Regions from separate parts of the Paenibacillus sp. FSL R5-0928 genome, predicted to be linked through region 3. Evidence: riboswitches for the same ligand, from Rfam matches in the RefSeq annotation. Region 3 holds a riboswitch; each other region holds the start of a gene.
What was found. Region 3 has a riboswitch for thiamine pyrophosphate ahead of MKZ16_RS13790 (ABC transporter ATP-binding protein). Riboswitches for the same ligand answer to the same signal wherever they lie in the genome.
Positions count from the first base shown of each region.

Region 1: linked by a shared signal. The riboswitch ahead of thiC (phosphomethylpyrimidine synthase ThiC) and the one ahead of MKZ16_RS13790 (ABC transporter ATP-binding protein) in region 3 are both predicted to bind thiamine pyrophosphate.
Region 2: linked by a shared signal. The riboswitch ahead of MKZ16_RS02115 (ABC transporter substrate-binding protein) and the one ahead of MKZ16_RS13790 (ABC transporter ATP-binding protein) in region 3 are both predicted to bind thiamine pyrophosphate.

Region 1 covers NZ_CP150225.1:6,376,354-6,379,638, forward strand. The annotation lists gene thiC (phosphomethylpyrimidine synthase ThiC) at 1-1,487, opposite strand, end outside; TPP riboswitch at 1,590-1,699, opposite strand; gene MKZ16_RS28780 (beta-galactosidase) at 1,771-3,285, opposite strand, start outside.
Region 2 covers NZ_CP150225.1:473,826-477,110, reverse strand. The annotation lists gene MKZ16_RS02120 (hypothetical protein) at 1-1,164, shown strand, start outside; TPP riboswitch at 1,323-1,433, shown strand; gene MKZ16_RS02115 (ABC transporter substrate-binding protein) at 1,595-2,644, shown strand.
Region 3 covers NZ_CP150225.1:3,087,442-3,090,726, forward strand. The annotation lists gene MKZ16_RS13785 (ABC transporter permease) at 1-581, opposite strand, end outside; gene MKZ16_RS13790 (ABC transporter ATP-binding protein) at 562-1,257, opposite strand; TPP riboswitch at 1,456-1,559, opposite strand; gene MKZ16_RS13795 (amino acid ABC transporter substrate-binding protein) at 1,782-2,618, shown strand; gene MKZ16_RS13800 (amino acid ABC transporter permease) at 2,672-3,285, shown strand, end outside.

The DNA of each region.
Region 1 (3,285 bases), 3.3 Mb from region 3:
GCATTATCCCGGTCTTGTGCTCCTTTATGCCCTTTCGCCAAATCTGCGGCATGTGCCGCTATTTTATAAGTAATGACCCCTACACGTACATCTTCCTTATTAGGCAGGCCAAGATGCTCCTTCGGAGTTACGTAACATAACATTGCTGTACCGAACCAACCAATCATCGCTGCGCCTATAGCAGAGGTAATATGATCATACCCCGGAGCAATATCTGTAGTCAGTGGACCTAACGTATAAAAAGGGGCTTCGTTGCAAGTTTCAAGTTGCTTATCCATATTCTCTTTAATCAAGTGCATCGGCACATGTCCTGGACCCTCTACCATCACCTGTACATCATGACTCCAAGCCATAGCTGTTAATTCACCTAACGTCTCTAACTCGGCAAATTGTGCTTCATCATTCGCATCAGCAATCGAACCCGGACGTAATCCATCGCCTAGGGAAAAAGAAACATCGTACAGCTTCATGATTTCACATATCTCTTCAAAATGTGTATATAAAAAGTTCTCTTGATGATGCGCAAGACACCATGCCGCCATAATGGAGCCACCTCTTGAAACAATACCTGTCATACGTTGTGCCGTCAACGGGATATAACGAAGCAGAACTCCCGCATGAATGGTAAAATAATCAACCCCTTGCTCCGCTTGCTCAATGAGCGTATCACGGTATACTTCCCACGTTAAATCTTCCGCTTTCCCATTCACTTTTTCCAAAGCTTGATAAATAGGCACCGTTCCAATAGGAACAGGAGAATTACGGATGATCCACTCGCGTGTCGTATGGATGTTTTTACCTGTGGAGAGATCCATTATATTGTCTGCACCCCAGCGGGTAGCCCATCTCATTTTCTCCACCTCTTCCTCTATGGATGAGGATACTGCGGAGTTTCCAATATTGGCATTGATCTTTACCAAAAAATTACGCCCAATAATCATTGGTTCACTCTCTGGATGATTGATATTCGCTGGAATGATGGCGCGGCCGCGGGCTACTTCATCTCTTACAAATTCCGGTGTCACATTCTCACGAATCGCAACGTATTCCATTTCCGAAGTAATAATCCCTTTGCGTGCATAATGCATTTGAGAGACATTACGCCCCTTTTTCGCTCGCAAAGGTTTTCTATGGAGCGCTGGAAACACTTCCGCCACAGCTTTTCCCGTTGCATTCCCGTTATCTTCAGGCTTCACGGTTCTTCCTTCGTACGCTTCCACATCCCCTCGTTCCTCAATCCAGCTTAGACGATTGGGCTCTAACCCCTGACGAATATCAGTATGAATATTAGCATCCGTGTAAGCCCCACTTGTGTCATAGACATGAATTGGGGAATTCTCCTCTTCGCCGTCTATGCCCGCAGTTGGACTAAGTGAGATCTCCCGCATAGGCACCTGAATATCAGGCCGTGAACCCTTTACATACACTTTTTGACTTGCTGGAAAAGCTGATAAATTGATTGGATCGTTGTTCAATTCGCTTGTCATCTCAATTCCTCCTATAAGGTGATTTGATCAAGCGGAGACGGTCTACTCCCCACACATAGAAAAGGCCACATCTGTATAAGATGAGGCCTTAGAGTAGACAAATAGAAATAGAGCTCCATTTCCTCCGCTGGCATTATCCAGATCAGGTTTGACGGTCGATAGTTATAACTATCCTCTCAGCCTGGTCCCACCAAGCTCCCGTAACTATATAATTGCTACTTCAAAGTATAACCGAAAAGAGAGAATTATCCAAATCTACTCAAATGTGAGATCAATGTGTACGTTAGTATAACACCAATACCCCAAATCCTTCCAGAAGCACCTCGCCCGACAATGTTGTGCCGCTCAGTAAATCTGTTTTGGTCTCATGAAGATGGATCGTGACAGGAGTCTCACTATAATTAAGCAAAAAAGCATAACTGGAAGAAGCTCCGGTACGGACTTGCAGCTCTACCTCTTCTGGGAGCTTCAGCCAATTTGCTGGCGATTGTAGATCCATTAAATTTATGATCTCAGCCGCTGCCTGTTCGTTAAATACGGCTCCGTAATACCAAACCTCACCCTTGCCGCGACGATTTCTAGTTACCGCCGGTTTTCCCGCATAATAATCAGAGGCGTAAACCGCCATCACTTCAACCGAAGCTTCCTCTATTTTGAGAATATCATTAAAGTCATCTGCTCCTGTAACGACTTCGGTCGCGCCCGACCAGCTAATTGTTGTTGGCTGACGACTGCCCTTAACCATTGTGAATTCTTCAACTGTGATCCCGCATTGATCCTTAGCAGTACCTGGGAAAGGACGCATATAACATTGACCGCGCTCATCCTTATAGCCAGTTCTACAGCCGAAGATCAGTTTGCCGCCTTGTTGAACATATTCATCCAGCAGAGACGCTGTCTCATCTGTCATAATCGCTGGGTGAGGATAGATAAGCACGTCGTACCTTGCAAGCTCCTCCAGCGTTGTTTTTTTGCGCAAATAGAGCACGTCATTCGGGATATGCTTCCGCTGAAGAGCCTTGTACCACTCCTTATTGCTCTTCCACATAAACGGGCCATGCCAAACATCGTATTCTCCATCCCACTCATTGTCATAATCACGAACAATAGCAACGTTAGCCTGATTATGAGTACCGATAAACGCTTGACCTGCTGCTGCCAGCTCCTGACCGATCTGCCCCGCTTCCCGCACTCTCCGGTTAGGCTGATTATGATAGTCATTGATTCCATGCCAATAAATTTCATTGCCCATCGTAGCTGTCCGCCAGCGGAAATATAACACCATATCTGCCCCATGAGCGATCGACTGATAAGTCCATAACCGCATCTGCCCGGGCTTTGGAGAAGGCATATCCATCCGGTTCACCCAGCCACCCGGGCCCGACTGCTGCTCCATAATGCAGAAATTCGGGGATATCGAACGAACAACAGATAACGACAGTCCCCAGCCTCTATCATTCAGCGGATTCCGCTCATTCGGGTCATAAAAAATAGTAGAGAACTGAGGATAGGAATCATAGCTGAAGAAATCCAGCAGTTCATCCGTCATTTCATGGCTATCGAGATGACCGAACAGACCGTTCGTGGTTACCCATTGCTTAGGGGCAAGTTTACGAATGATATCCGCTTGGTTTTTGGCAAAAGAAATTGTATTGTCCGAAATAAACCGTTTTTCATCCAATGCCTGATGAGGATTGGGTTGCTTCGGTACTGGAGTCGGACGTGGAAGATAGACCTGAGACCAGTCACTATAGCTTTGATTCCAAAAAACAGCTCCCCATGCCTCGTTCAAATGCTC
Region 2 (3,285 bases), 2.6 Mb from region 3:
CTCGACTGCATTCTGGAGATTCCGCAGCAATCTATATTTTTCAAAATTCTCTCGACGGATATATTCATATGTCCCTTTCAGCTTGGATTCGTGACGATACGTGTCCAGCTGGAGGGGGATTCGATTCCCTTTAGTATTGCCCTAGAATTCGCGGATCGTTTCCGTGCGCTAGAGAAAACCTTCATACAGGATGACTACACTTATATTCATTGCGGGGAACAGACCTATGAGATGGTAGAGGATTTTGTCTTCCGAAATTTGGTGGATGGACTGGAGCCATATCTGGATCAATCGGATATCAATGGGGCTTATTTTGAGACCCTTCCTTTTTTCGTAGATGAAAGAATGCAGGTACAAGCTTTTTACGGCTTTCAGAATGAAGAAAGTTCTGATGAGATTAGTGTAAATCTACGCTATCGCGCCTCACAGCTTGATGGAATTGATCTGAACGGAAAGCCCTATGCCAGTGCAAGCGATCCAGCGTATATTGCAAACTATTGTCATGAGCATTCCTATAATCGCTGGGGCCCAGACACGTATTATATGATGAATGAGCAGACCTTTTGCTGCATGACCCGGGCTGAACAGGAGATTGCTGTTAGTCTAGCCAACCAGATGTACGGGCAATATTATTACGGATTTTTACTCAATATTTTCCACAAAATCGTTCTGCTGAAGCTCGCCAATATGCACTCCCGACTTCGGATTAATCATGATTATGAGGAGATAGACAATCTAATTTACTCCATTAATAAGTTCTCGGCGAAGTTCTACTTCTTGGAGTTGATTTCGCAGTCGCAGGGCCGGGAGATATTTCTTCAGCTGCGCAAAGTATACGGAAACGACGCTTTGTTCGAGGAAGTGAAAGAAACCTTAAATGATCTGTTTCAGTATCAGGATAAGTTTCAGTCCAAGCGACGGGATAATCTGCTGATGATTCTCACTGTATTTACGGTAGTAAGCGGGATTTACGGCATGAATCAGGTCATTGACGATCTGGATGGAAAGATTCAATGGAGTAAAATGATTGGATATTCCCCCTTTGAATTTCTTGCCCTCTTCGTGATCATGAGCGGGATTCTGATCAGCGTTGTCCTCACGCTAGGGGCGCTGGTTAGTGAGCTTAAACGGCGTCACCGCAAGAAATATAAAGATCTAGACTAGCAAAAAAGAAACTACTGGATTGGAAAAATTCAGGAGTGCACTACTAGACATTCCGAGTACAGCCGTCTATAATACACCGTATGCGAGAAATATAAGATATAAAGTATGGGTACAAAACTTATACTTACTTATATTGCACATAGAAATACCCGTTAACTTCATAGAACCAGGGGTGCTGGAATTGGCCGGCTGAGATTGTATCCCACAAGATACTGACCCTTATACCTGATCTGGATAATGCCAGCGTAGGAATCGCCAATTGGTTCTGGTCCCTGTGACCTTGACTAACCTTGCGCCAAGCCAGCGTCCCGATCACTCGGGGCGCTTTTTTTGTAAGATCACTAAAAGATGTAGAAAAACGTACATACTACACTTTACGGTTCATGTTGTGAAGACGGGATTCTTGTAACCTTAAAGGAGAGAAGAAGACATGCACCTCAAAAAAGCACTTACGTTGTGCCTCACCTGTGTACTCATTCTTGCCATTGCCGGATGCGGCAGCAACAATGGGAATACAGCCGGAAACAAAGCAAATGCTACTGATCCAACTGCAGCGGCTGGGACGGATGCTCCAAAAGAGCTCACCAAAGTTAAAGTCGCACTCGACTGGACACCGAACACAAATCATACCGGTCTATACGTAGCTAAGGATCTTGGTTACTACGCTGAAGAAGGCCTGGACGTCGAGATCGTTCAGCCAGGCGCAGCGGGTTCTGATACTATGGTTACCTCTGGCGAAGCCGCTTTTGGCATCAGCGCCCAAGAAGGATTAACGCTAGCCCGTCTACAAGGCGTGCCCCTTGTCTCGATAGCAGCTATTATTCAGCATAATACGTCGGGATTCGCCGCTCCAGTAGATCGCAATATTAAATCACCAAAGGATTTCGAAGGTAAAACCTACGGAGGCTGGGGCTCACCGGCCGAAGAAGCAGCCATGAAGGCCATCATGGATCCTGAAGGTGGCGATGTGAAAAAGGTGAAGCTGATCAGTATCGGTGAAGCTGATTATTTTACCGCCGTCAAACGTGACATTGATTTCGCCTGGATTTTCTACGCTTGGACTGGCGTTGAGGCTGAGTTGCGTGGCCAGCCATTGGATATGCTGTACTTAAAGGATTATGCGCCACAGCTCGATTATTACACGCCTGTGCTGACGACGAGTGAGAAGCAAATTGCAGATCATCCTGAGCTGGTGAAGGCCTTCATGAAAGCCACATCAAAAGGTTATCAATATGCCATTGATCATCCGGAAGAGGCTGCCGGTATGTTATCGAAGGCCGTTCCTGACCTGGACGCCGACCTTGTCCTAGCTAGCCAAAAATGGCTTAGCCCAAAATACAAGGACGATGCTGCCCGCTGGGGCGAGCAAAAAACCGAGGTCTGGCAAAATTACGGCGACTGGATGTATGATCTGAAGTTGCTGGATAAACCGCTGGATGCTGCTAGTGCATTCAGTAATGATTTTTTACCGGCGGAGTAGAGAGCGGACTTCAGAACCAAGAAGGTTGGACGTTACTTGAGGAAGGAGGAACGGAGCGTAGTGATGTGCTACGTGAGTACCGGACTTCCCAAGTTCGTTCAAGATTCGACGTCGAGTTTGCTTCCTGAATTACTTCGCTATCAAAGTTGGCTTTTTGAACTTACCTTATAATTTAAGAGTTCAAAAAGACGGCTTTCAGAACCAAGAAGGTTGGACGTTACTTGAGGAAGGAGGAACGGAGCGTAGTGATGTGCTACGTGAGTACCGGACTTCCCAAGTTCGTTCAAGATTCGATGTCGAGTTTGCTTCCTGAGTTACTTCGTTATCAAAGTTGGCTTTTTGAACTTAACTTATAATTTAAGAGTTCAAAAAGACGGCTTTCAGAACCAAGAAGGTTGGACGTTACTTGAGGAAGGAGGAACGGAGCGTAGTGATGTGCTACGTGAGTACCGGACTTCCCAAGTTCGTTCAAGATTCGACGTCGAGTTTGCTTCCTGAATTACTTCGTTATCAAAGTTGGCTTTTTGAACTCACCTTATAATTTAAGAGCTCAAAAAGTCGGCTTTCAGAACCAAGAAGGTTGGACGTTACTTGAGGAAGGAGGAACGGAGCGTAGTGATGTGCTACGTGAGTACCGGACT
Region 3 (3,285 bases):
ACGCAGTATACAATGGACAGCTTTAAGCCAGAGAAAAAAGCAGGCAACGCCAGTGGAATTTGGGTTTTGACAAGCAGCTGCCAGCGGTTTGCACCAAATGTTAATAATAAGTCCTTGTAAGTCTGGCCACTTGTACGAAGTCCATCATATGTACTCACTACGACTGGAAAAAAAGCCGTCAAAAACACCACAGCCACTTTGCTCCACAGCGAATATCCGAACCACATAATAAAAATGGGGGATAGCGCAATTAATGGGATCGTCTGGCTAATGATAAGAAAGGGATAGATGGCCTTTTCTATGGGGCGATACAGGAACATTCCAGTGCCCAGCAATACACCACAAATAACAGAAAGGACAAAACCCACCAGTATCTCCTGTAACGTCGCCAATAAATGCTGTCCAAATAATAATTGCCTGTGCTCGATCAATGCGATTCCAATAGAGGAAGGTGCAGGGAGAATAAAGGCTGGAATCATGTGAAGGCGAACAGCCGACTCCCAGATTACAAGAATGAGCAGTACCAGAAGAAGGAAGGGACCATAGTTGTCTAGATGTTTTTTAAAAGGTATAGGTTGCATGCAATCTTCGCTCCAACTCTTCCCGTAGTGCTATAAACCGGGGTTCATAGTTCATCTTATAATGTCTTGGCCTTGGTAGATCCACAACGATCTCCTGTAATTCGCTGTGCGCACCGCCAGATAATAAATAAATCCGGTCACTGAGCAATAGTGCTTCTTCCAGATCATGAGTGATGAGCATAATCGTCTGATTCAATTCACCCCATAACTCCAACAGCCAACGGTGTATCTCGCGTTTGGTCATGGCATCGAGAGCGCCAAAGGGCTCATCCAGCAGCATAAGACCACTTCCGCCTCCAGCCACTAAGGTGCGCAGAAATGCGACTCGCTGTTTCATTCCTCCCGAAAGTTCATGGGGATAAGCCTTCTCTACATCTGCTAAGCCGAAGCGGGTCAACATTTCCCGAATCTGAGTGATCGTATCCTGTTTACTAAATCTGGGCTTGATCTCCCAAGGCAAAAGGCAGTTGTCGAGCACTGTCCTCCAAGGCAGCAATAAATCCTGCTGAGGCATATAAGCGATCTGGCCTAAACGACTAGCGGTTGACGGGTGCGTAGAGAGTTTTATTTTTCCGTGAGTAGGTTCGAGTAAACCGGCAATCGTTTTGAAAAATGTACTTTTCCCGCATCCGCTAGCACCTACTACGGAGACGAATTCCCCTTGCCTGATATCCATGGATAGATCTGCGAATACAGGGGGTTGCTCAGATTCCGGAAAAGAGTAGGTTAGGCCTTGAATAGATAAAATGGTCGTGATGATCTAACCTCCTAAAATTTTTGTGGAGCGCCTAAACAAATAAAGACCCATCCATTTCCAGAGGAAATGAATGGGTCAAAAAGTTCATTCTGCATAATAACACTTAACATGCTTGATGAAAATTCTGCTCCACTTCCCTCCGCTGGTATGATCCAGATCAGGTTCCAAGGGTCCGGAGCTTGAAGCTCCGTCTCAGTCGGCCGACTCCCCTAGTGAAATAACAGGTCCATATTAATTTGTTTATAAATATACCATATCTTTCTGAGAAGTAAAGAGAGAAAGAAGTGAAGGATTAATCCAAGATTGGGTAAGATATAGGTAGGAATCTAGTTAATATTATAATTCCGATGTATATAATCGGAAAAAAGTATTGACGATCATGTGATGGCAGTGTACTATTCAATTTGCCGGAAAAAAACCGGATAGAGAGAGGGGATTTAATAATGAAAAAATGGAGTTTAACTATTATATTGGCGTTAACCGTGGTCCTTGTAGCGGCTTGCGGCAATAATTCGAATACCAATACGGCTGCTGAACCAACAGCTGGAACGAATGGTGGAACAGCATCTTCAGCGCAAAACAGTTTGGAGGCTGTGAAGGCCAGCGGCAAATTGCGGATAGGTACAGAAGGGACTTATGCACCTTTTACTTATCATGACACTGCGGGGAAATTGACTGGTTTTGACGTGGAAATTGCTGAAGAAGTAGCCAAACGTTTAGGTGTCAAAGCTGAATTTTTTGAAACTCAGTGGGATGGTATTTTTGCTGGGATGGATGCGAAACGGTTTGATGTCATTTTCAATGAAGTTTCCATTAACGAAGATCGCAAAGTGAAATATGATTTCTCTGAACCCTATATCGTATCCAAAGCAGTATTGATCGTGAGCGAAGACAATGAGGATATTAAGACCTTTGCCGATCTTAAAGGTAAAAAAGCCGGACAATCCCTGACAAGTAATTTATCCGATATCGCTCGTGAGAACGGTGCTGAAATCGTAGCTACAGATGGTTTCAATCAAGCGATGGACCTGCTGACTTCGGGACGTATTGATGCAACTGTGAATGATGGCTTGTCTTATCTGGATCTAAAAAAACAAAAACCAGATGCAAAAATTAAAGTGGTTGATGAGATTCCTGAAGGATCACAAAGTGCCGCGGTATTCCTGAAAGGTAATGATGAGCTGGTGAAAGCGGTCAGTGATGCGATTACAGAGATGAAGAGTGATGGAACGTACTTGAAAATTTCCGAGAAATACTTTGGAGCTGACGTTTCAAAATAATACAAGGCTAGCAAGGCTAATTAAGCCTGGAAGCTAAAAAGGATGTCTGAATAATGGATGACCGCAAAATACAAATTTTCTTAGACACACTGCTACCCCTGCTAAAAGCCGGGGTGGCTTTTACCATTCCGTTGGCGCTACTTTCCTTTGTGCTTGGATTGATTTTGGCGATCCTAACCGCGCTGGCACGTCTTTCTCCGTGGGTAATTCCGAAGCTAATCGCCCGTTTTTATGTGTGGGTTATTCGAGGAACCCCATTGTTAGTGCAGCTATTTATTATATTTTATGGTTTGCCGGCTGTTGGTATTGTACTCGACCCCTTCATTGCCGCCACCATTGGATTTACTCTTAGCGTAGGGGCTTATTCATCGGAAATCGTACGCGCTGCTATCCTGTCGATACATAAAGGCCAATGGGAAGCTGCCTTCTCAGTCGGGATGACTCGTGGGCAGGCTCTGCGCCGCGTAATTCTGCCACAAGCTGCGCGCGTTTCTGTACCGCCGTTATCCAATTCCTTTATTAGCTTGGTTAAAGATACTTCGCTTGCAGCGATCATCACCTATACGGAGATGTTTAGAACCGCACAGCAGGTAGCCTCTACCACTTATGAGCCTCTGCTGGTATACTCCGAAGCAGGATTGTTTTATTTAGTGTTCTGTTCTGTGCT